Regions from separate parts of the Xenorhabdus sp. KJ12.1 genome, predicted to be linked through region 3. Evidence: predicted binding sites of a transcription regulator. Region 3 holds the regulator's gene; each other region holds the start of a gene.

Region 1 (7,915 bases), on a different contig from region 3:
CTGATTTGTCAGAAGTAACATCGGATAATGGAATCGATCCTTTACTCTCAAAACAACAACCTGAAGCACCAGTGGCAAAAGAGAATGCCATTAATGAAAGCCAGAAAGAATCGCAGCTTGGCCTGTTTGAATCTGCTGAGCAAAATGGTGCGGAAGGTAAGGAAGCGGAGGCTGTCAGCGAGCAGTCTGAGTTGGAAAATGCCGCGAAAACAGAAGCTGAGCAAGCTAAAAAAGAGACTGTGTTGGTACTGCATGTAGCAGCTCATCATGGTCAGGAGCTGAATGGCGAAGTGTTGCTTCAGAGTATTTTACAGTCCGGTTTCCGTTTTGGGGATATGAATATTTTCCACCGCCACCTTAACCCATCGGGTAGTGGTGCAGTACTGTTCAGTCTGGCTAATATGGTTAAGCCGGGGTCATTTGATCCAGAACGTATGACTGATTTCAGCACTCCGGGGATCTCCATGTTTATGCTCGTTCCTTCATATGGTGATTCTAATCAGAATTTTAAACTGATGTTGCAGGCAGCACAGCGTATTGCTTCTGATGTAGGAGGAGTGGTGTTAGATGCCGAGCGTAAGATATTAACACCGCAAATGATTGAGAATTATAAGGCACGTATTCGCAATACACTCAGTGCTCAGGAATAAATTTTCTTTTTAGTATTAAGCCCCCGCTCAGTCGGGGGTTTTTCATCTCTGGTGAGAAGTCATGAAAAATATTATTCAAAAAATTAACGAACTAAGAACAACATTGCGTCATCATGAGTATTTGTACCATGTTATGGATGCACCAGAGATCCCGGATGCGGAATATGACCGCTTGATGCGGGAACTAAAATCACTGGAAGAACAGCACCCGGAACTTATTACCGCAGATTCTCCTACCCAGCGGGTCGGGGCAGCACCATTAACTGCATTTGAGCAGGTGCGTCATGAAATCCCAATGTTATCTCTGGATAACGTATTTGATCAAGAAAGCTATTTGGCGTTTGATAAACGTGTTCGTGATCGTCTGAAAGACAGTCGTGAACTGGTATTTTGCTGTGAACTCAAACTTGATGGTCTGGCTGTTAGCTTGTTGTATGAAAACGGCGAGTTAGTGCGGGCAGCTACCCGTGGTGATGGTACTACGGGAGAAAATATAACCGCTAATGTTCGTACGATCCGGGCAATTCCTCTGCGTTTGAAAGGAGACAATATTCCAGATCGTGTCGAGATCCGTGGTGAAGTCTTTATGAAGCAGGCAGGTTTTGAAAAACTCAACGAAGAAGCCCGTCGGACAGGTAATAAAGTATTTGCCAATCCTCGCAATGCCGCAGCCGGATCATTGCGCCAACTTGATCCAAGGATTACAGCCAAGCGACCACTGACTTTTTATTGTTATGGTGTTGGCGTTATTGAAGGCGGAGATTCGGAAAACGGGCAGCTGCCAGCAAGCCATTACGGGCGCCTGATGCAATTCAGGCAGTGGGGGCTTCCGGTCAGTGACAAAGTGAAATTATGTCAGGGAACCCAGCAGGTATTGGATTTTTACCGTGAGATAGAGCAACAGCGCCCTGAGCTGGGTTTTGATATTGACGGTGTTGTTATCAAAGTTGACTCCCTTGAATTGCAGGAAGCATTAGGATTTGTAGCCAGAGCACCTCGCTGGGCGACAGCATTCAAGTTTCCGGCACAAGAACAAATAACCATCGTGCGGGATGTTGAATTTCAGGTAGGGCGTACGGGGGCTATTACACCGGTTGCACGTCTGGAGCCGGTACAGGTTGCAGGTGTAATCGTTAGTAATGCCACTTTGCATAATGCAGATGAAATTGAGCGTCTGGGATTACGTATAGGCGATACTGTTGTTATCCGCCGTGCAGGTGATGTTATTCCACAGGTTGTCGGTGTCATTCAGGAAAAAAGGCCAACAGAGAGCCAGGAAGTTGTTTTCCCGGAGCATTGCCCTGTTTGTGGCTCTGATATTGAACGTGTTGAAGGGGAAGCGGTAGCACGTTGTACCGGTGGATTATTCTGTGGTGCACAGCGTAAAGAAGCATTAAGGCATTTCGTTTCCCGTCGTGCAATGGATGTGGATGGAATGGGAGAAAAAATTATTGAGCAGCTGGTTGATAAGGAATATGTAAAAACTCCGGCTGATCTATTCCGTCTTACCGCAGGGAAATTAACGGGTCTTGAGCGTATGGGACCAAAATCCGCTCAGAACGTGGTGAATGCGCTGGAAAAATCCAAGAAAACAACCTTTGCCCGTTTTATTTATTCACTGGGAATTCGCGAGGTCGGAGAGGCGACGGCTGCTAATTTAGTTACTCATTTCGGTACACTGGAAAAATTGCGTGTAGCAGATACGCAAGCTTTGATTGCTGTTCAGGATGTGGGAGAAATTGTTGCCAGTCATGTGGTTAATTTCTTCAATGAACCACATAATCAGGCAGTCATTGATGATCTCGTCAATAATATTGGTATCCACTGGGAATCGGTAGAAATACCACAAGCCGCAGATATTGATAGCCCATTTGCTGGTAAGACTGTGGTGTTGACCGGATCACTAAGTCGTTTATCCAGGGATGAGGCTAAAGACAAATTGGCTGCTTTGGGAGCTAAAGTTACAGGCAGTGTTTCCAAAAAAACCGATCTGGTGATTGCTGGTGAAGCAGCTGGCTCCAAATTAGCGAAAGCCACAGAGTTGGGGATAGCTGTTATTGATGAAGAAGAAATGCTCCGTCTTTTAGGTGAGTAACAAGTAGGGACGTAATCTTCAGAAAGGCGCTATTTGAGGTTTCCGTAGCGCCTATAATTTGCATGCATGATAGCCATGTTTTGGTTAAAAATGTGATCCGGTTTGCTAAATTTAGGTTTTGTTGCCTCTTACATAATGAATTAATGTGATAATTGTCACGATTTATTATCGTGTATTACGAAATGCGGTTATAAATTTGCACCTCGTCAGATTTGGAGTTCCTTTTATGTCTCATATTTTTCATTTTGTCCTCGCTTTAGTGCTCATTGGTGGCCTGGCGATTTTGGCGAGTAATAACCGGAAGGATATAAGGGTCCGGTATATTATTCAGTTACTTGTTATTGAACTTGTTCTGGCGTGGTTCTTCCTGAATTCGAATGCCGGACTAGGGATCGTCAAAGGATTTGACAACCTGTTTGTTCACTTGTTGTCTTATGCCGCAGAAGGTACTAACTTTGTTTTCGGTGGTATGATTGACGCAAAACTGGCGTTTTTCTTCCTGAACGTACTTTGTCCTATCATCTTTATTTCCGCCCTGATTGGTATTCTGCAGCACATTAAAATTCTGCCGATTGTCATTCGTGCTATTGGTACAGTGCTCTCCAAAGTGAATGGTATGGGGAAACTGGAATCTTTCAATGCAGTCAGTTCATTGATTCTGGGCCAGTCAGAGAATTTCATCGCTTATAAAGATGTATTGGACAAAATGTCTGAACGCCGGATGTACACCATGGCAGCAACCGCGATGTCTACAGTATCTATGTCCATCGTGGGTGCTTATATGACGATGCTGGATGCAAAATATGTGGTTGCAGCTCTAATACTTAATATGTTCAGCACCTTTATCGTTCTGTCTCTCATCAACCCTTACTCTGTTAAAAGTGAAGGGGATATTCATATGAGCAACTTGCATGAAGGGCAAAGTTTCTTTGAAATGCTCGGTGAATATATTCTGGCGGGTTTCAAAGTAGCATTGATCGTATCGGCCATGCTGATTGGTTTTATTGCTCTGATTGCGGCTATCAATGCTGTCTTTGATATTATCTTTGGCATTACCTTTCAGCAATGTTTGGGTTATGTTTTTTATCCGTTTGCCTGGATCATTGGTATTCCTAGTGATGAAGCACTGAAAGTAGGTAGCATCATGGCGACTAAGCTGGTTTCTAATGAATTTGTTGCTATGCAGGGTTTACAGGAAATTGCCGGGCAATTGAGTGAGCGTTCAAAAGGAATTCTGTCGGTATTTTTGGTTTCTTTTGCCAATTTTTCCTCTATCGGCATTGTTGCCGGAGCTATCAAGGGATTGAATGAAAAACAGGGAAATACTGTTGCACGTTTTGGTCTGAAACTGTTGTTTGGTTCAACATTGGTGAGTTTCCTGTCCGCAGCCATTACCGGACTGATAATGAGTTTTTAAATTCACAGTAACCTGTGTTTCAGAATGAAAATGGCATCTTACAGGTGCCATTTTTTTACATAAAGAAAAGGATTAAAGAATGAATAAAGAAAATCTACTGGAAATTGCTAATACAGTAATGCCATTTGGAAAATATAAAGGAAGAATGTTAATTGACCTTCCGGAAGAATATCTGCTTTGGTTTGCCCGTAAGGGAGAATTTCCACAAGGCAAGCTGGGGGCACTAATGGAAATGACCCTTGCAATTAAGATTGAAGGGCTGGATTCACTGGTAAAACCATTGAAAAAATCCTAATTAACCGTAAGTTGGATCAAGTGGCGCTATCGGTGATGAAATATCGATTAGTGCACCACTTTTATATAAATCTATACGAACATTTATGATGTATGTTTAAGTATGCTCTTAAATTTGAGAGCTAATACCATTGATAGAGTTATACAGTTTGTTAATAAGCCAAAAACAAGCCCATACCAAAAGCCAATAAAGCCCATTTTCTCTGTAATCAGGTCTGTTAACCCTAATGTAAAAGCCAAAGGTACGCCAATAAACCAATAACCGAAAAGAGGAACATAGAAAACTATTTTTGTCTCATGAAACCCACGTAAAATCCCTGATAATATGGAGTGTATAGAATCAAATAGTTGAAATAAGAATAAAAAGACGATTACTCCGAGAGCTATATTTATTACAAGAATATCTCTTGTATATAAACTGATAATATGTTCAGCATAAAGAAAAAATATAATTCCTAGCATAAGAGTAATCAATGTAGTAGATATTAAAGAGAGTAAACTAAATCTTAGTGTTGATGAATAATCTTTCTTAGCACTCAAGTAGCTTATTTTTACTGTTGTAACAGCAGAAAATCCACCGCTAATAGTTATTATCATGGATGATATTATAATTATAATATTATTAGCTGCAATATATACAGTACCTAAAGTTGCAATGCCAAGTGAAATGGCATCAATAAATATAACTTCAACAAAGAGTGCTAATCCACTTGGGATACCGATCAAAAACAATCTTTTTAATCCTGAGTTGAATTTTAGAGATAATTTAAATCTGTATTTTTCATATTCTTTTTTCCGTAAAAAATAGATAATCAGCAAAATAGCACTGAGAGCGTTGATAATTGCAGTTGTGATCCCTGCTCCTACTCCGCCCATTTCTGGTACGCCAAATTTACCAAAAACGAAAATGTAGTTTAAAGGTATATTGACTATAAGAGCAAAAATAGAGATATACATCGCAACTTTGGTGTTTTCAAGTGCTTGCAACAAAGAACGAAAAACATTGAATATCATCACACCCGGTACACCAAATGCCATAGCTGTAATATAACCTTTTGTGATGTGTACAACATCTTCATCAATACCAATAAGCGATAAAAGTTGAACCGCTAATAATAAGAAGACAACAATAGGAATAGATAAAATCAATGCGGCAGATATGTAGTTATTAACACACTCTTTAATGCCTTCGATATCATTATTTGCCCGAAGTTTAGCAACATCAGCTGATAGCATCAGAATAACGCCAAAACCCAATACAAAGATGGGGAACCAAATACTACTTCCCAGCGATACGGCAGCAAGCGCATTTGTTGAATAGTGGCCTGATACGATAACATCCACGGCGCTCATTGCTATTCTGGTAAGCTGCGTTACTATGATCGGTGTTGATAGTAAAAAAAGATACTTGATATCGTTCAATAAGGCTGTTTTTTGCATGATAGTCCCTGTGAAAATATTATTTTTTCAATTATCCTGTATTAATTTCAACATAATAGAATGATTGTAGAAGTAGCTACAGTATTTTATTTTTTAAGAAACTTATTACTGAGTAGCATAGATGAAGAGTAGAATATGTTATTAGTACTGAAATTTTTTAGCTTAATTGGAACTAAAACTAATTATAATCATCAAATAAAAATTAATGCAACATATTGCTAACACTTTATTCGTAAAATGTCACTTTCATTAGGTTTTGAGAGTACGGCTACTTTAGGTATTCTATTAATCATTTGATATGTAGGGGATTAATTATTTTATTCTATGTTAATGACAGACAGGTTTTTGTTGTAAGGGTAGTATTTTAACTTTTGTGATTGTATTTTCAGGTGATAACTATTTTTCATTATCAAAATAATTTCTATTTCTTTAATGTGTTTTATGGTTTTCTTATATTGAATATGATGTTTTTTATTTTATTGGGTTTATACTAAATTATTTTAAGGTGGTAATATGAATATTGATAATAATATAGTTTTATCTGAGAAAAAAGAAGAGTCGTCACCTATTATTGTATCTATACCTGATGGTGCTGATGTTATTGTTGGGCAACATATATATCTAGTTGTAACAGTGAAATCACCACAGGTTAAATCTATTAAAAGTATCACAATAGATGTTCCAAATAATAATATAGTGGTAAAAAAGGAAGAGGATTGGAAACTCATTGATGATACTTCTGGAAAAGCGATGTTTATGTTGGAGATTGATGATAAATTATCATCAAATACTTCAATTAGCTATACGGTTCATGCTTATACGGATAAGAATGTTGATGTAGAGGGAATTGCACCTTTGATAGTAAATTATACAACAAAAAAAGTGAATGAATGGGGGAACTCTATTTCATTATCACCAAATATGATTCTTATTCAATTACAACAAAAAAGTAATCCTATTGATGATCCAAATAGTAAATATATTACTTATTCAGGAAAGCTTTTCGATGAGGATAAGAATCCATTAAGAAATATGCAATTAGCAGTATTGTCTGCCTCATTTGGGAGGCCATTATTTGATGTGAGTATTACAACAGATCCAGTTGATGGTGAAACTCCTGGTCTTATAGATATTAAATCTATAGACAATCGTGATGATTTTTTCATTATTAATAGTGATGGAAATGGTAATGTGAGATTTCGAGTTTATCCAAAAGAACATCATAGTGTAATACTAGAGCTAAATACTCAAATATTGGGTATGGGCTATGAAATTCCTCTTCAAACTACATATATTATTGCAGGGGATATTTCCTCTCCAAAACTTTCTGCACCAAGAGTTATTGGAATGTTAGCTGGAGGAGTGATTAAAAAAGAAAAAGAAGATAAAAAGTTCAGAGTATATATTCCTAACTATTTAAATTCTAGCTCAAGAGATGCTGTTATATTTTTAATTAAAGATGAAAATAATAATAATATCACACTGGGATCAACAATTATAGGGGAAGTTAATCTTTCTGGTTATAGTTTTCAGTTATCATATGGAAAAGTACCATTTAATAAAAAGCTTGGGTTTTATTATATAGTTTTAAATATAGCTGCAGATTATGCGTATTCCAAGAAATTAAACGTTATCTTTGAAGATGATTCAGGATCTGGAACTAATCCCAATAATGGCGGCAACACAGGAAATGGAAATCACTGCGACAACGGTCTCTATAATAAAGTCGATGTAGACTCAAATTATGAAGACGGAAAATTCAGCTTAAAAATAAAAAGCATCACACTGATTTAATGTTTTTAAAACACCTGAGCATCAAAAGAAAAGCAGGGCGATTTTTCTATACACGACCATAAGAAAAAATCCCTGAAAACTTGCGTCTTCAGGGATTCAGAATTTTGGTGGAGCTAAGCGGGATCGAACCGCTGACCTCTTGCATGCCATGCAAGCGCTCTCCCAGCTGAGCTATAGCCCCACAAATGTGGCGTTCCGAATCAAGATATTTTTGGTGGAGCTAAG
Region 2 (7,915 bases), on a different contig from region 3:
TCAACCAGTACCTGTTTGAAGACTCCGCCCGCACCAGTCACCAATAGGATAATTCCTGCTGGCTGGAGTGCCGCAGAGCACACCTCCATCACTTTTTCTTTGCTCATACCACGACGGATTGCCAGACCATAAATAGCCACCAGGCAGGCAATTAAAATCGCAGTAAACGGATGTCCGATAAATTCCAGCCACTGATACAAAGTTGATTGTTGATCAACAAAACGGGCGGCGATAGTTTTCAAACCGACTAATATCAGAGGGAACAGTACCAATGCCAGACTTAAAGCAAAGGAAGGCATCTGGCTCTTACCGATGCTTGGGGTACTCAGATCGTTGGGTAAATCCAGTGTGACATGTTTACTGATGAAATTACCGTATATCGGGCCAGCCAGTAACATGCCGGGAATTGCTGCACTCAGGCCAATCAGGATCATCCAGCCAAAATCCGCACCCATTTGGGAAGCCAACATCATTGGCGTCGGCCCCGGTACCAAAAATGCCGCCGCCGCTGCAACACCGGCAAACAGAGGGATCGCCAGTTTTACGACATTACCGCCAGTCCGGCGCGCAACAGCAAAAACCACACCTATCAACAATACGACTGCCACATCAAAAAACAAGGGTAATGCACAGATAAGCCCCGCAACACCCAGTGCATAATTAGCCCTTTTTTCACCGAAACTACCCAGTAATTTCACAGCAATCTGATCCAATGCGCCCGTTTCATGCAGGATTTTTCCAAACATTGCACCGAGCGCAACAACGACAGCAAGGAAGCCCAGTGTGCCGGACATGCCGTTTTGCATCGTTTGGGTAATTTTTTCTAATGGCATACCGGAAAACATACCGGCTCCCATTGAAACCAGCATTAAGGCGATAAAGGCGTGCATTCTGGCCTTCATCACTAAAAACAGTAACAGAAGAACAGAGCCGACAGCTGTCAGCACCAACGTTAATGTACTCATGAATGTCCCTCAGTAATACGTTCAATTGTTATAATTGTATTGTTAATTACTTCATCAAGACTCGGTTTGATATCAATGAAATGAACATCTTTTTCATCAATTGTCGGCTCTTCCAGTGTCTCAAATTGTGAGATAAGCATTTGCGGTTTGAAAAAGTGCCCTTTACGAGCTTTCAGGCGGCTTTCAATTAATTCAAAATTCCCCTGCATATACAAAAATGACAGATTTTTATTGCCGCTACGCAGGATATCCCGATAGTGTTTTTTCAGGGCTGAACACACCAGCAAAGAAACGCTATTAGTACGTTGCATGGCAAAAATAGCATCGTTGAGAGCTTCCAGCCACGGTTGGCGATCATCATCATTTAGGGCATGGCCTTCAGCCATTTTATGAATATTGGCGCGGGGATGAAGAAAATCACCATCTAAAAAAGCGGCACCCAGTTCACGGGCAACACCATTGGCAACGGCAGATTTACCGCTGCCGGATACCCCCATCAATATAAAAACGTGGTTTGGTCGCTGGGTATCGCTCATATAAAACTCCTTTATGCAGATTTTGCCACTTGGCTATCCCTGTGACTGATCTGCAAAATTTTCTCTGTGAAATATTACCCGTGTAATGTTACCGGTAACTATCTATCGGCAACATTATCAGTAGCAAAGGATGGTGAGCAATCAATCAAGATTGGCAAAAAAGGAAAATGTGAGGCTTATCGCAATTGAAGGTGGGAAAGCATCATATTAAGCTACAAAAATTAAACACTTTCGCCTAATGAAAGTGTAAACCCAACATCAATAAGGGTTTGTTCCAGTTTTTCACCTTTCAGGCGAGCGAGTAATGCTTCTGCCGCCTTGCGCCCCATTTGGTCACGAGGAGTCAATACACTGGCAAGTTTTGGTGTCATTACCTGACCAACATCATGCCCGTGAAAACCGGCAACAGAGATATCTTCCGGTACGTTGATCCCCTGACGCTGACATTCAAAAATAGCACCAATCGCGATATCGTCATTGGTACAAAATAGCCCATCGACATCAGGGTATTTCAGGTAGGTTTCCTGTAAGAGCTGGGCGCCTAATGAGTAGGATGAACTCGCCGTCGTCATCATTTTCTTTGGTTGTAGACCAGCGCTACGCATTGCCACTTCATAGCCCTGTAGACGTATCAGTGTCCTTTCATCCTGTCGGGCACCGAGATAGACGATACTCCGGCATCCACGTCCGATCATGGATTCCGTCATCTGACGTGCAGCTTCAAAATTATCAATACCGACAGCGACATCAAGGCAGGGTGAGACACTGTCCATTAATTCGACGACGGGAATACCGGTAGTTTCCAGTAATTTTAGTGTTTTAGGAGTATGCGTTCGTTCAGCCAGTATCAGACCGTCAATATTATAGGAAAGCAGGGAGAGCAGACGTTCTTCTTCTTTCTGTGCAGAGTAACCGTAATGAGCAAGCATAGTCTGATAGCCATGACGGTCAGTCATATATTCAATACCGCGGATTACTTCAGCAAATACCTGATTAGTCAGTGAAGGCAGTAAAACACCGATTGTTCGGCTGGTGGAGTTGGAGAGAATATCCGGCACACGATTAGGAATGTACCCCAGTTGATCCAGAGCTGCCGCAATCCGTTTTCCCAGAGGTTCAGAAACTTGGTTGGGATTGCGTAAGAAACGGCTGACTGTCATCTTGGTGACACCGACGAGATCTGCAACATCTTGTAAAACAGGGCGTTTTTTCTTCATTTTCAATGCGGTGTAACCAATATTGGGGGGGACAAACTAATAAAGTGTGTTTTTAACATATTTGGACATCATGATAATACGATTTTTAGCAAAAAACTCTGGCTAACTCACATTCCATAGATGCTCTATTTATTCATAAGCTGCCATAATGTTTTTGTAGATAGGAAATCAGAATAAACCGGATAGATATGAATACAACGACTGATATAACCTATTGGAACCGAATGGTTCCTGAGCTGACGGTTACGGATTTTTCGCTTTCTTTTGATTTTTATCAGCGCATATTGGGTTTTAACGTTTTGATAAGAAGGGAAGATCCCGATTTTGCTTATCTGAGTTTAGGGGAAGCACAACTCATGCTGGAAGCATTTCATGATAGTGGCTGGAATACCGGAGAGTTGAGTAAGCCACTGGGGCGTGGGATTAATCTCCAAATTGAAGTGGATAATGTTACTTCTTTACTGGTTAGTCTGAAGGATAACGGTATTAAATTGTATCGATCAGTAACAGATAATCATTATTGCATCGGCGAGACTTCGGTATGTCAGCGCGAGTTTCTCGTGCAGGATCCTGATGGTTATTTGCTCCGATTTAGTCAGTTTATCGAGAGTACATGAAATAATTAGGATGAAAAACAATCAACTCTAAATGATTTATTTCATGTTAGTTATTCATTTTTAAGCATTTTAGGTTAACTTTAAGTGGCAGAGGTTATGCTAGTCTGCCGAGTCCTCCATTTTTCCTTTGAGTTTATTATGACCTTAACTAACTATAGCAAATTGTTAGCAACTGCATTCTGCCTTGTAACTTCATATAGTTATGCAGACAGTGAGCGCCCACTTTTTTCATTGACGATGACTGAGTCTGGTGTACAGCAAACTAATAGCGATGGTAGTTTATCCCATTCAGCTAAATCAGAGTCCCGTATTCTGCCGATTTGGGGGGATGAAGCCCGAGCCAGAGGCTATGATCTTCCTGAACCATTCGGAGTCAGTTATGGTTATATGAACCTGCGCCAGAATGTAATTGTGGATAGTATTAAGTTTGAATTTACTAATCCACAAATAAATGAAGCGTGGAAAGATCAAATTATTGTTAATGCAGGGAATACCCGGAGCAGAAATGAAACTCATTTATTGAAACTAGATACATGGGTTTTACCTTTTCTGAATGTATACGGTGTTTACGGAAAGACTAAAGGTAAATCTGAAACAAATTTAGATAATATCATCGTATTTGGTGATGATGATACTTTTAAAAATACTCCTTTCGAACTCAGTTTTAAAGGAAAAACCTATGGTGGAGGAGCAACATTTGCGGGTGGATATAATCAGTTTTTTGCCACCTTGGATGCAAATTATACCAGAACTAATTTGGATATTTTAGATGGGGATATTAGCGCTTTTGTTGTCACACCTCGTGTAGGTTATGAATTTGTCTTCAATCCATTAATTCCCGAGAAGGGAAATAGCAAAGTTCAGGTATGGGTTGGTGCTATGTATCAGGACATTACTCAGCGTTTTAAAGGTGATGTCAGCAAACTGAACTTACCATCTGAAATTGATAGTCTATTTAATATGCTTAAGTCTAGCTCAGATATAAATTTCGACGTCAAACAACACCTTGCCCATAAATGGAATAATACAGTTGGTGCTCGTTTTGAGGTCACCCGTAATTTCAATCTATTATCAGAAGTTGGTTTTGGTAACCGAAACAGCTTCTATATTTCCGGCGAGTTTCGTTTTTAATGTTGCGCTTTACGATTATCAAAAGGCTGGTGATATCCAGCCTTCTTATTTTGACTACCTCAGCTGCTTATGCAGATATCCTGCCTGACCGCAAAAAAATTGACGGCTGGCTCAGTGAGCTAGGTGGCGATAATCAGTTCGACGCCAGCAAGAAAATTGACTGGGGTGTATTGCCCGGCCCTTTTTATACACCGGAAATGGGAGTGGGGCTTGGTGTAGCTGTAGTCGGGCTTTATCGCCCTGACAGTCACGACGATATTAGTCAGAATTCTTCACTGGGGCTCAGTGGGTTTGGCTCATCCACCGGCGCTTTTGGCCTCAATTTCACCAATTATAACTTTCTTGCCAGTGACCAGTGGCGGTTATTTGTTTCTGGTACCCTCAATAACATACCTACCTATTATTGGGGAAAAGGTTACAGAGCGGGAAAAGATAACAGTAATAAACAAAGTTATCGTTCGCGTGAATTTGATATTCGTCCCCGAGTGCTTTACCGCGTTGCTGATGCCACTTATATGGGGCTGGGTGTGAATTTTTCCTCCGTTAATGCCGGTGATACCGATGCTCAGGCAAAAAAATATTTTGAACAGTCTGTTGGCGGGGCTTCGGTTATCAGTTCAGGTGTAAGTGCATACTTTAGTTATGATAGCCGGGATTTCCTTCCCAACCCGCAGTATGGTCAGGCGATTGAGCTGATTTACACCTATTTCTCTCCTGAATTAGGAGCAGACTATCGTTTCTCTACGACACAGTTACAGTTCTCGACTTATCACCAGTTATCTGAAAAAACGGTACTCGCTTTTGATAACTATGCGCGTTTTAGTGCCGGTGAAGTACCGTGGAACCAGCTATCTTTGCTAGGGAATAGTCTGCGTATGCGCGGCTATTATGAAGGGCGTTACCGCGATAAAAATATTTTCACAACTCAGTTGGAGCTGAGGCATAAGCTGGACTGGCGTCACGGCGTTGTCGGCTGGGTTGGAATGGGAACGCTGAGTGATACTCCGTCAACGTTGGGAGAACGACATTGGCTTCCTTCAATTGGCGTCGGTTATCGTTTTGAGTTTAAACCACGTATGAATGTCAGGTTAGATTTTGGTATTGGAAAAGGCAGTACCGGGTTTTATTTTCAGGTTGGAGAAGCATTTTGAAGTATTTGGTCACACTACTGTTAAGTTTTCTGCTGACAGCCTGCCAAAACAAATCAGCACCGGTTACAACTATTGATCCGATGCTCAAAAGTACGACACATGAACAGGCAAAAACGGACTGGTTAGCCCTGCCCCCTGTTAAATCTCCCGAAGGTTTAAGAGCATGTTGTGCATTCGGTTATGATCTTAAAGTGAATACATTAGGGGTTTCTGTACCTCTCTATCATATTGATAACATTGTTGAGGCAGAGAAATTGGGAGAACATCACTATAACGATAGCTTTCTTGGTGCAAGCGCGGCGTTATTGGGTGTCAGCAATGAAAAAATCGGCCTGCTCTATACCGAGAAAGGTGGATTCATTGATATTTCCCATGTCAGGGATACTGCGGACTATACGCTTTATCTTTTTAGCCAGATTTATGCGCGCCTTGGCCAAGAATGGACATTGTCTTTGGATGATGAGCTGGCAGCACGTAAGATTCGCTTTTTTGCATTTACTCCGCCCACAGATCCCGCAGAACGCTATACCCTGAGTGCGTATTTGGCTGCAAAGCTGGCATTTCAGTTAGCTGCCTGGCATGAGATTGCCCAATGGTACGGTTATCAGTCTATTCCCGGTTTTTCAGAGGCGATTTCAGCCTTTTCCCCGGAAGATCTCTACTCCAACTTATTGGGCGCGAGACTGGCGCTGACGCTTATTCTGCAAGGTCAGGCATCTTCTGTGAGTCACTTTTCTGTTGCGATTGCGAATATCCTGCCAATGGCCTTAAATGAGCTGGGCGCTTACGACAGGTCAGGCACAAAGAGGATGTTTGATAAGGTTGATGGTTTATGGTGGAACAGTTACCAGCGTATTCCACAAAAGTTTCTGGTATTACGCAGGAATTATGAAACCCAAGATGATCGTTATCCATTAATGCCTTTCGGCAAGGAAAAGTTTGCTTTACGCCTTTCGTTACCGGATTCCTATCGGGATTTTTCATTGGATAAACTGGCTGAATTTCAGTTATGGCCAACAAAGAGCATGAAAGACTTACCTTCCCCGCAACATTACTGGTCAGTAAAAGATTTTTCAATGTTGGCGGAAAATGCTGAAAAACAAGACAGGTATCAACAACAGTTGAATGGCAAATAGTTTTTGTGACACTCAGTCGTATCGTGTTTTACCTGCTGTCTTTCAGCGGGTTTCAGCATGTAGCAGGAAAAGTTGCGGAATGACAACTTTTTCTGCTACATCAATTTATGCTGACAGGACGATTTTCAATGCTTTCTCTTTGGCGGCATTCCCAAATATGTCATAAGCGGTCTCTATTTCACTCAATGAATAGTGGTGAGTGACCAATTTTTCCGGTGAAATCTTACCGGATTGAACGCTTTTCAACAGCATGGGAGTGCTGCTTGTATTGACCAGCCCAGTGGTGATGGTGATATTTTTGATCCAGAGATTTTCCAGATGTAAATCGACGGGTTTGCCATGAACACCAACATTAGCAATAAACCCGCCTGCGGCAATGATATCCTGACATATCTGGAAAGTCGCAGGGATCCCTACACACTCAATAGCAACGTCAACACCAATGCCATCAGTCAATTTGTGGATGGTTTCAACCACGTTTTGCCGTGTCGGGTTGATAATTGTGTTGGCACCAAACCGCTGAGCAACGCTGAGGCGATTATCATCGGTATCTATCATGATGATATGTGCCGGAGAGTAAAACTGGGATGCCAGTAGCGCAGAAAGTCCGACAGGCCCTGCACCAATTAAGGCGATGGTATGACCCGGCTGAACCCTGCCATTGATAACACCAATTTCAAGCCCGGTCGGCAGAATATCGCTGAGCATTAAGGCGGCTTCTTCATCAACACCTTCCGGCAAACGATGAAGACTATTATCAGCGTGGGGAATACGTACTTTTTCTGCCTGCGTACCGTCGATTTTATGCCCCAGGATCCAGCCCCCATCTTTGCAATGCGCATAAAGCTGGCGCTTACAATAGGGGCAGCTACCACAGACGGTAATACAGGAGATGATAACTTTATCACCGACTTTGAGGTTACGGACAGAATCGCCGATTGACTCAACAATACCAATACCTTCATGGCCCAGTGTCCGGCCCTGCTCAACAGTAGGAACGTCTCCTTTGAGGATGTGCAGGTCTGTCCCACAAATGGTGGTTTTGACAATGCGAACAATAGCATCCGTGGGCTCAATGAGTTGGGGTGGCGCTTTCTCTTCCCAAAGTTTTTTTCCGGCTCCGTGATAAACAAGTGCTTTCATATAACCCCCTTCACAATGG
Region 3 (7,915 bases):
CGTTCTGGGTGTGGTCGAAAGTAATGAGCAGCTTCAGATCGTTCTTGGCCCCGGCAAAGCCCAGACAGCCGCAGCGATGATGAATGAGTTATTAAGTTCTGCCGAGCATACGGCTCCGGAACACCATTCAGCAGATTTGAAAGATATTGCTTCTTCCAATAAAAAACACCTCAAAGAGAAGCAAACCAGCTCAATCCATAAGTTCCTTGCTAAATTCGCCACTATTTTTACACCATTGATCCCCGGTTTTATTGCTGTCGGACTGTTACTGGGGATCGCCACTTTACTGGAACAAATTTTTATTCAGGGCGTTGCACAACCTAATGCTGTGCTGGTTGAAATGATCGGCTATATGAAGATTTTCAGTAAAGGGATGTTCACTTTCTTCAGCATTTTGATTGGTTATAATGCGCAGAAGGCATTCGGCGGTTCAGGTATTAATGGTGCGATTATCGCTGCTCTGTTTATTCTGGGTTATAACCCCGATGCCACCAGTGGTTTTTATTCCGGTATCAACAATTTCTTTGGCTTTGCTATCGACCCACGGGGCAATATTTTCGGGGTATTGATTGCCTGTATTCTGGGAGCCTGGGTTGAGAAGCAGATCCGCAAAATCATACCCGCTGATCTGGATATGATCCTGACTTCTGCCATCACACTTCTTATCATGGGTGCAGTAACTTTTATCGTGATTATGCCGATCGGGAGCTACCTGTTTATGGCAATGTCATGGCTTTTCACCAATCTGAATGGTAATCCGTTCGGGACGGCTGTTTTAGCCGGGTTGTTCCTGATAGCCGTGATGTTTGGTGTGCATCAGGGATTTATACCGGTTTATTTTGCTCTGGTGGAAACACAGGGCTTTAACTCCTTGTTTCCGGTTCTGGCGATGGCAGGAGCCGGGCAGGTTGGTTCTGCTCTCGCGTTATATGCAAGAGCGAAAAAAGATTCATTGCTGCGTATTCAAATCAAAGGCGCCATTATCCCCGGTTTTCTGGGAATTGGTGAGCCTTTAATCTATGGCGTGACTCTGCCCCGCATTAAGCCTTTTGTAACGGCCTGTTTTGGTGGCGCAATCGGCGGCTTTTTTATCGGGCTGATTGCCTGGTTAGGTGTACCTGTCGGCCTGAATACGGTATTCGGCCCCTCCGGTGTAGTCGCGTTGCCCTTGATGACATCCCTGACAGGAATATTCACGGGAATGGCGGTATACGGTGCGGGGCTGATTGTTGCGTATATCAGCGGCTTTGTGCTGACGTTCTTCTTTGGCAGCAAAAATATTGATTTAAGCTGATTCAGTTAATCCATATCAATGGCACACAGGCTGCTGTCAAGAGCCCCATCACGATATTGAAAGTAAACCATGCTGTACGGCCTTTTAACAGGCGACCAATCATGACACCGAGATTCAGCCATACCAAGCCTGTGGCTATATTACTGAGTATCATCACTACGCTGATGACCCAAATAGAGTGGATATATAAATCTCCGGCTAAGCTGTAACTGCTGACAGATCCTAATCCCATCATCCATGCTTTGGGGTTCAGAAACTGTAATAGCCAGCCCTGATAGCCTTTAAGAGGTGTTCCGAGGGGTTGTGCATCCAACTGTTTATACTGTGCTGTTACGGTTTTCCAGGCCAGCCAGAGTAAGTACAGACTACCCAGCACTTTCAAACCTGTGTGTACAGCCGGATAGATCAACAATAACCCGGCAACACCAAATGCAGATAATAGCAGGATGGTCTGCATTCCAATTACCATTCCCAGAAAAAGTATTAACGAGCGGCGGAATCCAAAATTAGCACCCGATGTTGTCATTAACATATTATTAGGGCCGGGCGTAATGGCGGAAATAAACATAAATGTACTGAGTGAGAAGAGGAGGCTAGCAGTCATGAGTTGTGATATCTCTTAATTATTGTCATTTTCTTTCAGAGAAAATAGCAGTATGTTATTTAGCACACAAGATGAGTTATACCCGTTTTCGAAGTGTGTAATTCAACTTGGAAGATGCAGGGTATATATGGAGAACAAAATGATTATCCCGTGGCAGCAAATAGAACCTGATACTTTACGTAACTTAATCGAGAGTTTTGTCTTACGGGAAGGCACTGATTATGGTGAGTCTGAAAAAACGCTGGAGCAGAAAGTACAGGATGTAAAACGCCAGCTTGAACGGAACGAAGTTATTCTGGTCTGGTCTGAATTGCACGAAACTGTCAATATCATGCCTAAGGAGCAGTTTCGCCCGTAAGCTGATTCTTTTTATACCCTTTTCGGCTCAATAGCATTTTATTCAATTTTTGTATGTTCTATTGGCATTGTTTTATTGGTACTGCTTTATTGGCTCAAAATTGCTGGTTACGAGAAAGATCATCCCAACTGTTTTTTTACTGATAAGGAGTCTGTTCTTATGTCTGCCAAACACCCTGTCATTGCCATAACCGGTTCCAGTGGAGCCGGAACGACAACCACTAGTGTGGCATTCCGCAAGATTTTCCAACAACTGGGTATTACCGCTGCTCTTATCGAAGGGGATAGCTTTCACCGTTATACCCGTCCCGAAATGGACGCAGAAATACGTAAAGCAAAAGAACAAGGACGGCATATCAGCTATTTCGGCCCAGAAGCGAATGATTTCCAGATGCTGGAAAAAGCATTTTCTGATTATGGCGAAACAGGCACAGGCCGCTGGCGGAAGTACCTGCATACGTATGATGAAGCTGTTCCCTACAATCAGGTACCGGGTACGTTTACCCCGTGGGAGCCACTACCATCAAACACCGATATGCTATTTTATGAAGGATTACACGGTGGTGTTGTCACTCCACAGCATAATGTCGCAAGCCATGTGGATCTGCTGATTGGTGTTGTTCCCATCGTTAACCTTGAGTGGATACAGAAGCTCATTCGTGATACCAGCGAACGCGGACATTCAAGGGAAGCTGTGATGGATTCTGTGGTACGTTCAATGGACGATTATATCCGCTATATTACGCCCCAGTTTTCCCGCACTCACATCAATTTCCAGCGTGTTCCTACAGTCGATACCTCCAACCCATTCTCTGCCAAGGCAATTCCCTCCTTAGACGAAAGCTTTATCGTTATTCGTTTCCGCGGTTTAAGCCAAATCGATTTTCCTTATTTACTGGCAATGCTCCAAGGTTCGTTTATTTCCAGTATAAATACTATCGTTGTTCCGGGTGGTAAAATGGGGCTGGCAATGGAGTTAATTATGGCGCCGTTAGTTCAGCAATTACTTGAAGGCAAAAAAATATCCTAAATATTGCCCGCTATTTATTTATCGATAATGCAGGTAACAAAAAATAATGTTACCTGTGATAAAACATCAATTATTCACTCATTTATAAATGAAAATGTAGTAAATCAGGCTTTTCAAATAGAATTCTGGCTATTTGTTAACTGGTTTTATATGCTGAAGCGATACAGGAGGAGACATAATCCTTTTCCTGTGTTACAAACAGTGCTACACGTGAAACGGGCAAGTTTTATGGGCTCGGAGCAATGCATCGACATGCTGATACCCTGAGATTTCCATATAAAATTCCTGCTTGTCAGTTTTTCAGCAAGTTAATATGTTAATCTATTGACTTTATAAAGCCAGCCTGATGAGAAACGATCTGTTTCTCTGACCATAAAGGCGGAAATAACAACAGAGGATAAAGCGAATGGTTCTCGGCAAGCCACAAACAGACCCTACTCTTGAATGGTTTTTGTCACACTGCCATATTCACAAATATCCATCCAAGAGCACGCTTATTCATCAAGGTGAGAAGGCAGAAACGCTTTACTATATTGTTAAAGGTTCAGTTGCTGTTCTAATAAAAGATGAAGAAGGTAAAGAGATGATCCTCTCTTATTTAAATCAGGGGGATTTTATTGGTGAACTTGGATTGTTTGAAGAAGGGCAAGAGCGTACAGCATGGGTGCGAGCTAAAAGCGCCTGTGAAGTGGCTGAAATTTCCTATAAGAAATTTCGCCAGTTAATTCAGGTTAATCCTGATATTTTAATGCGTTTATCTGCTCAAATGGCAAGCCGCTTACAAACAACGTCAGAAAAAGTAGGAAACCTTGCATTTTTGGATGTTACAGGCCGCATTGCCCAAACATTGCTGAATCTGGCTAAACAGCCTGATGCAATGACTCATCCTGACGGTATGCAAATCAAAATTACACGTCAGGAAATCGGGCAAATTGTCGGTTGCTCCCGTGAAACAGTCGGTCGCATTCTGAAAATGCTGGAAGATCAAAACCTGATCTCTGCGCACGGCAAAACTATTGTCGTTTACGGAACACGTTAGTTCCTGAAATCGCGCTTGAATTAGGCCAGTGCATCCCATCGCGCACTGGCTTTTTGTTTTTCATCACTCAGCTCCCTTCATTCCCCTGCTAAGAAATGAAACCCGCAGACGCATAAATAAATTAAGCGCCATAACCTGATTATGGGTATTACACAAAAGCTGATATGAAAAATAGCCGAAAGAGGAATTAAATAGTTTTCGTTAGTATTTCAGAAAATTATTCAGTAAGTCATGCCCCTGTTCACTCAGAATGCTTTCCGGATGAAACTGCACGCCTTCTAGAGGTAAAGTACGGTGACGTATTCCCATTATTTCATCCACATTACCATCATGTTGACTCCATGCGGTGACTTCAAAAGAAGCCGGTAATGTTTCTGCCGCAACAACTAAAGAGTGGTAGCGGGTTACTGTCAGCGGTCGGTTCAATCCTTTGAATACACCCTGCTGATTATGGTGAATTAAGCTGGTTTTACCATGCATGACTTCACGAGCTTTAACAACACTCGCACCAAAGGCTTGTCCAATCGCCTGATGCCCGAGACACACGCCCAGAATCGGCAATTTCCCGGCAAAATGAGAGATAGCCTCCAGTGAGATCCCAGCGTCATCCGGCGTACAGGGCCCCGGAGAGATCACCAAATGGGTCGGTGCCAGCTCTTCGATATCTTCAAGCTGTAGCTCATTATTACGTTTAACTAAAACACGCGTCCCTAACTCACAAAAGTATTGATATAAATTGAATGTAAAAGAGTCGTAGTTATCTATTATTAATAGCATAGGATCACATCCTACTGATTTTTATAGTTTTATATATTGCTTTGCCCTATTGGGCACTGTGCGTTATGTATTACGGTAAAATCAGGTAAATCAACGTCAACGATAGCAGGACACTCATCATACCACATAAGCTACTTTAAAATAGGGTCGGCGACCAGCGGAGTGAACCATGATTGCAGGAGTGATGAAAAAGAATTGAGGGAGAGACGGTATTTTTAAAGGCCTGACACTTCGGAAAAGTGTAATAACAGGCAAATACCGCCGATGTTCTAATTTACAGATAAAAAACGCGGTTTTCCCATCAGAGTTACTGAGAAACCACCTTAGCAGAGAGGATCATTATTGGTTTAACCGGAACATTCTGATAAGGACCAACATTTTCTGTTTTGACCTGAGAAATCTTGTCAACCACATCCATCCCCTTTACGACTTTACCAAAAACAGCATAACCAAAATCACGCTGACCATGGTCAAGGAAGGCATTATCCGCCACATTGATAAAAAACTGGCTGGTTGCACTATCTTTATCTGCGGTACGTGCCATTGCTATCGTGCCACGCAGGTTACGCAACCCATTATCAGCTTCATTTTTGATAGGGGCTTTGGTTGCTTTCTGCTTCATATCTTTTGTAAAGCCGCCTCCCTGAACCATAAAGCCGGGGATGACACGATGGAAAATAGTGTTGTTATAAAACCCCTCATCCACATACTCAATGAAGTTCTTTGTGGTGATTGGTGCTTTATCGCCATTCAGCTCAAGCTCTATTTCACCCGCTGATGTCACCAGCTTTACATAAGTTTCGGCAGCCAGTGCTGGGGCAGCCATCACGCTAATAGCACATGCCGTGATAAGCGGCACAAAAATACGTTTAAACATTGATGGTTCCTTTATTCTCGAGGTCAATAACAAAACTCATAAAATCAGTAAAACGCATTAAGTGTAATTCCCCACCAAGCAAAGTGGCAAAGATTTACTCATTTTTACGAGCAATAATGCGTTTTACTGAATAATATCATCCAGATAAATATTATCTTCTCATATTTCGGATAGTGTTTATTTTCCGAATAACACCTGCCTTGATATGTATTCATACAAATTAGGCCGAAAAGCGTTGTTAGACCGAAATAAATTGTAATATAAGCGGAATGGTAATCAATGCGACCAGAAGTGAAATGATGATAGAGAGCGAAATGACTTCCTGCCTGAAATTATATATTCTGGCGAAAATATAAACACTGGCACCGATAGGTTGTGCAGCCATAACAACAGCAACAATAAACCAAATATTATTGAGTTGCTGCATACCAAATAAATAATAAGCACAAATAAAAGTCACCCACGGTTGTATTCCTAATTTCAGTAATAACATCGGGGCCACCAATTTTAGTGCATCTCTGTTAACGTGCTCTTTTAAGTTAAAGCGGGACAACCCTAACCCCAATGCAAATAATGCCGTTGGCCCTGCTGCATTTGCCAGAAGGTGGGTAAATGACTGTAAAAATTCTGGCAGTGGGATCCTAAACACAACAAAGATTAATCCTGCAATAACTGAAACAGTGAGTGGGTTGGTAAAGGTTGTTTTTAATGCTTTCGCTATACTGTAGAAAAAAGAAATTCTGCCATTAGCGCTGTGCCGCGTGGTAGTCATATCATAGCTAATGATAACCGCTATGATGGCAGGTATATTATGTAAAATTGTCGCGATTGCTGCCGGAAGCGCTGCGGGTTCCCCATAAATGGAGAGCAATATTGGGATACCCATATATCCCGTTGTGCCATAACAGGCTCCCATACTTAAAATTGAAGATTGAGGAAAACCAATCCCCATAAACTTTGCGATGACAGTTCCCATGGCATAGACAATGCAGATCCCGGCTAAACTGGCTCCTATAAATCCCCACTGTTCTAACTCGTTGATATCTGAACGTGCAATAGAAAGAAATAATAAGGCTGGCAGTGCGATGTAGAGAACATAATCATTAATTAATTTATCGGAATTACCGCTATCAGGGCGCAGACGACCAAAACAGTACCCAACCAGTATGATGAGAAATATAGGAATAACGATAATAAACATTGAATCACTCCTATGCAGGTCAAAGTTCTTTTTTGCCAATATTGCGATAACGGTTTAATTTTGTTAAATAAATAATTCCTTTCTTATCATTGAATTTATCAATGATGGTAATGCGAGGTGCCCTATGGAGCAGAATATTCGTGCTGATCGTCTGGATGGTCGGCAAGTCACATTTGAACAATTACGAGCATTCGTCTTCGTCGCCAAACACGGCGGATTTACCCGTGCAGGAGAAGAATTAGGAAGAACTCAATCTACGCTTAGCTTGAGTATTAAACGACTTGAAGAAGATATTGGCTGCCGTTTAATTAATCGACGACAAGGGCAGATTATTGGTTTAACCAATGAAGGAAAACAACTCTTACCCGTAGCAAAAGATATTTTATTTCGCATGACACAAGCCCTGCACTCAGTGAAGTCATTTCAGCTCAGAGGCAGGATCGCTCTCGGTGTGCCGGATGATTTCAACATTAAAAACCTACACCAGGCTATCTCATGGTGTCTAGAAAAAAATCCGGGGTTAAAGATAGAAATTACGGCAGCGCCCTCTCCGATACTCTCGGCTATGACTGAGAAGCAACAATTGGATGTGGTTATTCTTAAAAGTGTGGAAGGAAAACCCGTCAATACTGAGACTGAAACACTTCTTCAAATTGAGCCATTACACTGGGTTGCCTCAAAAGATTTATATTTCAATGAACTGCAAGAAATACCATTAGTGACTTTTTCTGAAGGA
Region 4 (7,915 bases), on a different contig from region 3:
ATGATATCGATCTGAATCTGGAAGATTTCGTTCAGCGCGTTAACAGTGACATCGTAAACAAAGTTGTTAATTTAGCTTCGCGTAACGCCGGTTTCATCAATAAACGTTTTGGTGGCAAACTGGCAGATAGGCTTGCTGATCCTGCTTTGTATCAAAAATTTGTCGATGCGGCACAGGGAATTGAAGAAGATTTCACTAATCGCGAATTTGGTAAGGCGATACGTGAAATCATGGCGCTGGCAGATCTCGCCAACCGTTATGTTGATGAACAGGCACCGTGGGTTATCGCGAAACAAGAAGGCCGCGACGCCGATCTTCAGGCTGTCTGCTCAATGGGCATCAACCTGTTCCGCGTCCTGATGACTTACCTGAAACCAATTCTTCCGGGACTGACTGAACGTGCAGAAGCATTCCTGAATACTGAACTGACTTGGGATGGAATTTCACAGCCACTGCTGAGCCATAATGTTTCACCATTTAAGGCACTGTTTAACCGTATCGAAATGGCTAAAGTTGAAGCTATGGTGGCGGATTCCACAGAAAGTATTAAGCCACAAAAAACCGTGACAGGCCCTCTGGCTGATGATCCTATTCAGGATACCATCACATTTGATGACTTCGCCAAAGTTGATATGCGTATCGCATTAATTAAACAGGCTGATTTTGTTGATGGTTCAGATAAGCTGCTGAGATTAGTTCTAGACCTTGGCGGTGAAACTCGTCAGGTCTTCTCTGGTATTCGCTCAGCGTATCCAGATCCGAAAGCACTGGAAAATCGCCTGACGGTTATGGTTGCTAACCTTGCCCCGCGTAAAATGCGTTTTGGTATTTCAGAAGGTATGGTGATGGCAGCAGGTCCCGGCGGAAAAGAAATTTTCCTGTTAAGCCCGGATAGCGGTGCCCAACCGGGTATGCAGGTTAAATAATTACCCGCATAATCTGGCGAAAAATACACAATAAAAGTAAAAATGCGGGTTTTTTAAGCCCGCATTTTTTATGTGACGTGTAGCACATTTACAATATTAGTCGTATGATAACCCTCTTTATATTGAGGAATTATATGCTATGTCTTTCCTGAACGTGTTGCTGCTCGGCTGGCAATATCTGCGCGCATTTTCATTGCTCTATTTATGCCTCATTGTCGGAAACTTCACCTCAGCACACCTCCCCTTCTCTCTTCCCGGCAGCATCATTGGCTTACTTTTTCTGTTCTGTTTACTGTCACTCCAGATTATCCCCGCTCATTGGGTAAAACCGGGCTGTAATTTATTGATGAAAAATATGACTCTGCTCTTTTTACCTATCGGGGTTGGTGTCATGCAATATTATCCACAACTCAGCCAACAGATAGTTCCGATTGCCCTTTCCTGCATTATCAGTACCGTTATTGTCATGATTACCGTCGCTTACAGTTCTCACTATATCCATCGCGAACGGAGCATTATTGGCACCCACCAGGAAGATCAACGATCACAAGAAAAACCTCTACAAAATAAACCATCACAAACAGAGCTTTCACAACAGGAAGGAAACAAAAAATGCTAAGCCATATCTGGTGGTCACTCCCATTAACTCTGTCTGTCTTTTATGTTGCCAAAAAATTAGCCGTTCGACTCAAATTCCCTATTTTCAATCCATTATTGATATCAATGGCGGTTATTATTCCTCTGCTGTTGTTAACTCACACGCCTTATCAGCACTATTTTGCCGGTAGCGAAATATTGAATGATTTATTACAACCTGCCGTTGTTGCTCTGGCCTTTCCGCTGTACGAACAACTCCACCAAATCCGGGCTCAGTGGAAATCTCTCATCAGTATCTGTTTTATCGGCAGTATCACTGCAATGATAACCGGCACAGCTATCGCTTTATGGGCAGGAGCCACACCTGAAATCGCGGCTTCAATATTACCGAAATCAGTCACAACGCCTATCGCTATGGCTGTGGCTCATTCCATTGGTGGTATTCCGGCAATCAGTGCTGCCTGTGTAATTGCTGTCGGTATTCTGGGTGCCATTTTTGGTCACAATCTGTTTAATGTATTGAAGATTAAAACTAAAGCCTCCAGAGGTCTGGCAATGGGGACAGCTTCCCATGCCGTCGGGACAGCCCGATGTGCAGAAATAGATCATGTGGAAGGGGCATATAGTTCACTGGCACTGATGACTTGCGGAGTTATTACTTCGCTGGTGGCACCGTTTTTGTTTCCTGTGCTACTACACCTGTTTAGCTAGTAATAATCATCAGAAAACTCGTTCAGATAGTAAAAATTTGACATAAGTTACTAAAATAATATTTTTGTTACAGAAATTTCATGAATTATATGGCATGCATCACATTACAAACCTGAGCACTCATCCTAGAATAACCTTTAATTAATTTGGAGATTATTTTATGCAAGCTCGTTTTCATGCTATCTGGTCAGAAATCACGCCTGAATTGCAAAAGGCGTTATTGCCCTATATTGGTAATGACGATTTTCCAGCTATGCTGACAGCAGAGCAGGTGGAGTCAATTAAGCAGACCTGTGGCCTTGATGATCATGCACTGGCACTGGCCCTGCTACCACTCGCTGCGGCCTGTGCCATTTCCCCTATCTCAAACTTTCATGTTGGTGCTATCGCACGGGGAGAGAGCGGCAACCTCTATTTTGGCGCAAATATGGAATTTACAGGTGTTGCATTGCAGCAAACTGTTCATGCCGAACAATCAGCCATCACTCATGCCTGGTTACGTGGCGAGAAGAAACTGGTATCCATCACCATTAATTACTCTCCCTGTGGTCACTGCCGACAGTTTATGAATGAATTAAACAGCGGAACACAGCTGGAAATCTGTTTACCTGATCGCCCACGCCTGACACTGGCCGATTATCTGCCAGAAGCATTTGGCCCACGTGATTTATCTGTCACTCAATTTCTGCTGGATAACACTCACCACGGCTACCAGCTCGATGCTGAAGATGAACTCGTTCTGACTGCATTAAATGCAGCGAATCAGAGCCATGCACCCTATAGCCAGTCCCACTCCGGTGTTGCCCTGATAGATGAACAAGATCGTGTTTATACTGGTCGCTATGCAGAAAATGCGGCATTTAATCCAAGCTTGCCACCTTTACAGGCAGCGCTAATATTAATGAATATGTCAGGAAGTGATTGCCATTCGATCAAGCGGGCAATACTTGTTGAGGGGCAAAATGGTCACCTGTCCCAGTGGAATGCAACCGAAGCTACTTTAAATTACCTCGGCTGCAAACAGACGGAACGCCACACATTCTGACCACCCTGCAAGGTTTTTGGGCAAAAGTGAGAAATTAAATAACATTTAATTAGCCAATTCTGTATGTTATCTCTCATTTTTGCTCATGATAAACATATTTAAGTAACATTTACTGTACTTATTTTTTTATCTTCTTAGGATCTATACACAATGGATTTCAAGATGCGTCACAGCCAACAAAGAGGCAACTTGAAAGACGAAGTATATGTAGCCGATTTTGTTATTGATTAGTCCAAAGAGTAAGCATCATGGAACTGGAACACGAAAGTAAACGTCCTCTTTATATTCCCTACGCTGGCCCCATCCTGTTGGAGTTTCCCCTGCTAAACAAAGGCAGCGCCTTTACGGAAGAAGAACGCAGCAATTTCAATCTGCATGGCTTATTGCCTCAAGCGGTTGAAACAATAGAAGAGCAGGCAGAGCGTGCCTATCGCCAATACCGCGATTTTAAAAATGACGCGGATAAACATATTTATTTGAGGAATATTCAGGATACCAACGAAACTCTTTTCTACCGGCTCCTTGACGCACACCTCAGTGAAATGATGCCTATCATTTATACACCAACCGTCGGTGAAGCGTGCGAACATTTTTCTGATATTTACCGCCGTGCCCGTGGTTTGTTCATCTCCTACCCGAACCGGGCTTATATTGATGACATGCTGCAAAATGCCACCAAACAGAATGTCAAAGTTATCGTTGTAACCGACGGTGAGCGTATTCTGGGGCTGGGTGATCAGGGAATTGGTGGCATGGGTATCCCTATCGGTAAATTATCGCTATATACCTCCTGTGGCGGGATCAGTCCTGCTTATACCCTGCCTGTCGTGCTGGATGTAGGTACAAACAATCCGCAGCGCCTGAACGACCCGCTCTATATGGGCTGGCGCCATCCGCGCATTACCGGCAAAGAATATGATGATTTCGTCGATGAATTCATTCAGGCAGTAAAACGCCGCTGGCCGAATGTTCTGTTGCAGTTCGAAGACTTTGCTCAGAACAATGCCATGCCATTGTTGACCCGCTATCGTAATGATCTTTGCTGCTTCAATGATGATATTCAGGGGACTGCTGCTGTTGCTCTTGGCAGCCTGATTGCTGCCAGCCGTGCCGCAGGCCGTCAGCTGAAAGATCAGACAGTCACCTTCCTTGGTGCGGGTTCTGCTGGCTGTGGTATTGCAGAGCAGATTATCGCTCAGATGAAATCAGAAGGTTTGAGTGATGAGCAGGCTCGTGCCCGTGTATTCATGGTCGACCGCTTCGGGTTACTCACTGATAAGCAACCGAACCTGTTAGATTTCCAAAGCGTACTGGTTCAGAAAAGCAGCACTCTGCACTCATGGGATGTCGACAAAGACAGCCTGTCATTAATGGATGTTGTCCGTAACGCCAAACCGACTGTTCTGATTGGTGTTTCTGGTCAGTCAGGCCTGTTCACTGAAGAAATTATCCGTGAAATGCATAAGCACTGTGAGCGCCCGATTGTCATGCCGTTGTCTAACCCGACATCCCGCGTAGAAGCCCGTCCGGAAGACATTATTAACTGGACGGAAGGTAAAGCGCTGGTTGCAACAGGCAGCCCATTCTCACCAGTACAGTATGAAGGTCAGGAATTCCCGATTGCCCAATGTAATAACTCCTATATCTTCCCGGGTATCGGATTAGGTGTTATTGCTTCAGGAGCCAAACGTGTAACAGATGACATGTTAATGGCAGCAAGCCGCGCATTGGCAGATTGCTCTCCTCTGGCGCAAACAGGCTCTGGCCCACTACTGCCATTGATTGATGACATTCAGGATGTTTCGCGCAAAATAGCCAAAGAAGTGGCGAAAAAAGCCCAGATTCAGGGTGTCGCAACGGTCACGTCAGAAGACGCTTTGGAAGAAGCAATTGAGCGTAATTTCTGGAAACCAGAATATCGCATCTATAAACGTACATCATTCTGATAATCTTAATGCCTGCCAGTATTTTCGGCAGGCATTTATCCCACAAAGCATATTTATATTAATGTGGTTAATCCAACACTTGCTTCAATATTCCAAGTAAAGTAGCCTTTAATGACTTGTTCATGGTTATATAAAAGGCAAAAATAATGTGGAAGCATCTAATTACCAGCCTAATCCTCATAATAGCTGTTTTTATACTATCAGCTATTATGCTTGATCGCTGGATCAGCTGGAAAACGGCTCCCTACATTTTTGATGACCTCAGACAACTTCCAGAACGAGAAGTGGGCATGGTTTTGGGTACATCCAAATATTATAAAGCCGGCGCATATAACCAATATTATTTCTACCGTATTCAGGGAGCTGTTAACGCCTATAACAGTGAAAAAGTTAAATATCTACTATTAAGCGGAGATAATGCCCAACACAGCTATAATGAACCCAATACGATGCGAAGAGATCTCATTAAAGCAGGTATTCCGGCCTCTAAAATTGTGATGGATTTTGCAGGCTTCCGGACCTTAGATTCGGTTGTCAGAACTCGAAAGGTATTTGATACCAATGACTTCACCATTATCACCCAGCGCTTCCATTGTGAACGCGCTCTCTTTATTGCGATGCACATGGGTATAGAAGCGCAATGTTATGCTGTTTCTTCCCCTAAAAATATGATGACGATACGTTTTCGTGAAGTATTTGCCCGCCTTGGCGCCTGGGCTGACCTGTATATCTTAAAACGAGAACCCCGTTTTCTGGGGCCTTTAACCCCCATTCCCAGCCAGCAGATCGCCCCTACAGGCATTGAAGGCTATCCTGCGGTATCACCAGAAGAGTTACAGGGGATGGAAACTAGGAATCGTAGCAAATAAGAGCCTATTAACGGAAAATAGGCTCTTAATCGTTTAAAATCTCTCTTGCAGTTTTCTGGTCAGTACCCGCCAGAGTTTTTCAGCAGGTCCTTGCTGATAACGTTTTAACCACCAGCAGGCAAACCCGATATTACATCCCCAAATAAAAGGGACGAATATTAACAATTCCCAGCGAGCAAATTGATTAAACAGCCCCAAATGATAAAAAAGTGTGGTGCAAATTAAAGTTTGCATTAAATAGCAGCTCAGCGCCATTCTGCCAACCTGCTGTAGCCAGAAAACTACTCGACAACGGGATATAACCGGCCAGAACCCATAAATCAGCGCCACATACGATAATGCGATAAATGGTGTCGCTAATTCAGTGATGGTCTGTCGGATAGTCCAGGCAGTGAAGTAGCTATAAGGATATAAATACAATACTGACAGGGCGAGAGAGTGAATCAACAAGCCAATGACAAACAGCCACAGAGCCGCACGACGATAGTGATGAAGGCTGTACATGCCCTTCAGCCAACCATTACGTAATAGCATTGCGCCGCAAAGCATAGTTCCAATTATCTGCCAGCTATATTGCACAATAGTCACTATCATTACACCGCTGATCTGATTGATACGGTGCTCTATCGCCACTAACCCACCATGGGTTTTCCAGTAACTTTCATGCAAAATATCCTGCTCTAACGGATGCCAGAAAGTACTGTTTTCCTCTACCGGAAATAGCCCCAATAGATAGAACATCATCAGTCCAAATAAATAAAAGACAATGCCCTGTTTGAATAAATTGGGCCACTTATTGATCCAATGTAATACCAGAAGGCCAGCCAGACCATATGACAGCAGGATATCGCCATCCCAGAGCAAAATTCCGTGCAATAAACCAATAACCGCCAGAATCACTAACCTACAACGATTCCAGTAGCAATCCCGCTGCCTCAATAATTCAAGTGATGCGCCAAATAACAGCGTTAAAATAAATAAAAATTTTCCCTGAGCAAATGTGTTCAGGGCAGACCATGTTAATACATCAGAAAACAGAACATCGGCTTTATAAAAGAGATTAGTATAAGCGGCATAGGGCAACGCAAAGCCTGAGATATTCAGTAACAATATGCCCAGAACAGCAAAACCACGCACGCTATCAAGCACTGCAATCCTGTGGCTCGCTGCTCCACTATTTAATTTACTACTTGTCATAGTAATGCAGGTTCATCACGATAAGTGCAAATGGCGCACGGCACGCAAAAATTCCTGTCGTGTATTTTGACTGGACTTAAACAAACCGCCAAGAGATGTGGTCGTTGTGGTACTGGTAGCATCACGGATACCACGCGCCTTTACACAGTAGTGCACAGCATCAATAGAAACAGCAACATTATTTGTGCCAAGCAGAGCCTGAAGTGCAATCAAAATTTGCTGAGTCAATCGTTCCTGTACCTGTGGGCGTTGCGCAAAAAACTGGACGATGCGGTTAATTTTCGATAACCCAATCACTTTATCCTTAGGAATATAAGCTACAGTGGCTTTCCCATCGATAGTCACAAAATGGTGTTCGCAAGTGCTGGTCAGTGTGATATCCCGCACTGTCACCATCTCATCGACTTTCATTTTATTTTCTATCAGCGTGATTTTCGGAAAATTCCTGTAATCCAAACCTGAAAATATTTCATCCACATACATTTTTGCAATACGACTCGGCGTATCCGCCAGACTGTCATCACTCAAATCGAGGTTTAACAGCTTCATAATTTCTGTCATGTGTTCCTCAATGCGGACTTTTCGCACTTCAGGCTCTAAAGTCTGTTCACGCAGTGGGGTTTC

What was found. The regulator CRP, encoded in region 3, controls carbon source genes, mostly activating them, when cyclic AMP is high. The targets are predictions, from matches to a motif close to ATGTGANNNNNNTCACAT.
Region 1: a site for CRP is predicted at 2,889-2,906, ahead of AACS92_RS06440 (NupC/NupG family nucleoside CNT transporter). Genes of this name have one in related genera too.
Region 2: a site for CRP is predicted at 1,669-1,686, ahead of gntK (gluconokinase). Genes of this name have one in related genera too.
Region 4: a site for CRP is predicted at 2,322-2,339, ahead of cdd (cytidine deaminase). Genes of this name have one in related genera too.

The regions. Positions count from the first base shown of each region.
Region 1 covers NZ_CAWNQH010000059.1:6,704-14,618, reverse strand. Annotated here, with positions in the region: gene zipA (cell division protein ZipA) at 1-650, shown strand, start outside; gene ligA (NAD-dependent DNA ligase LigA) at 712-2,745, shown strand; gene AACS92_RS06440 (NupC/NupG family nucleoside CNT transporter) at 2,972-4,162, shown strand; gene AACS92_RS06435 (DUF3820 family protein) at 4,242-4,457, shown strand; gene AACS92_RS06430 (MATE family efflux transporter) at 4,541-5,896, opposite strand; gene AACS92_RS06425 (hypothetical protein) at 6,410-7,690, shown strand; tRNA gene AACS92_RS06420 (tRNA-Ala) at 7,796-7,871, opposite strand; tRNA gene AACS92_RS06415 (tRNA-Ala) at 7,903-7,915, opposite strand, start outside.
Region 2 covers NZ_CAWNQH010000094.1:133,251-141,165, reverse strand. Annotated here, with positions in the region: gene gntU (gluconate transporter) at 1-965, opposite strand, end outside; gene gntK (gluconokinase) at 962-1,501, opposite strand; gene gntR (gluconate operon transcriptional repressor GntR) at 1,723-2,718, opposite strand; gene AACS92_RS17165 (bleomycin resistance protein) at 2,907-3,335, shown strand; gene AACS92_RS17160 (hypothetical protein) at 3,474-4,466, shown strand; gene AACS92_RS17155 (BamA/TamA family outer membrane protein) at 4,466-5,617, shown strand; gene AACS92_RS17150 (DUF4056 domain-containing protein) at 5,611-6,753, shown strand; gene AACS92_RS17145 (zinc-dependent alcohol dehydrogenase family protein) at 6,859-7,896, opposite strand.
Region 3 covers NZ_CAWNQH010000116.1:42,175-50,089, forward strand. Annotated here, with positions in the region: gene murP (PTS N-acetylmuramic acid transporter subunit IIBC) at 1-1,294, shown strand, start outside; gene AACS92_RS19155 (LysE family translocator) at 1,296-1,898, opposite strand; gene AACS92_RS19160 (YheU family protein) at 2,038-2,256, shown strand; gene AACS92_RS19165 (phosphoribulokinase) at 2,416-3,285, shown strand; gene crp (cAMP-activated global transcriptional regulator CRP) at 3,692-4,324, shown strand; gene AACS92_RS19175 (aminodeoxychorismate synthase component II) at 4,526-5,101, opposite strand; gene ppiA (peptidylprolyl isomerase A) at 5,409-5,978, opposite strand; gene AACS92_RS19185 (AEC family transporter) at 6,217-7,179, opposite strand; gene AACS92_RS19190 (LysR family transcriptional regulator) at 7,304-7,915, shown strand, end outside.
Region 4 covers NZ_CAWNQH010000105.1:167,240-175,154, reverse strand. Annotated here, with positions in the region: gene metG (methionine--tRNA ligase) at 1-926, shown strand, start outside; gene AACS92_RS18550 (CidA/LrgA family protein) at 1,066-1,545, shown strand; gene AACS92_RS18545 (CidB/LrgB family autolysis modulator) at 1,539-2,234, shown strand; gene cdd (cytidine deaminase) at 2,395-3,279, shown strand; gene AACS92_RS18535 (NAD-dependent malic enzyme) at 3,528-5,225, shown strand; gene sanA (outer membrane permeability protein SanA) at 5,372-6,094, shown strand; gene yeiB (DUF418 domain-containing protein YeiB) at 6,128-7,291, opposite strand; gene folE (GTP cyclohydrolase I FolE) at 7,307-7,915, opposite strand, start outside.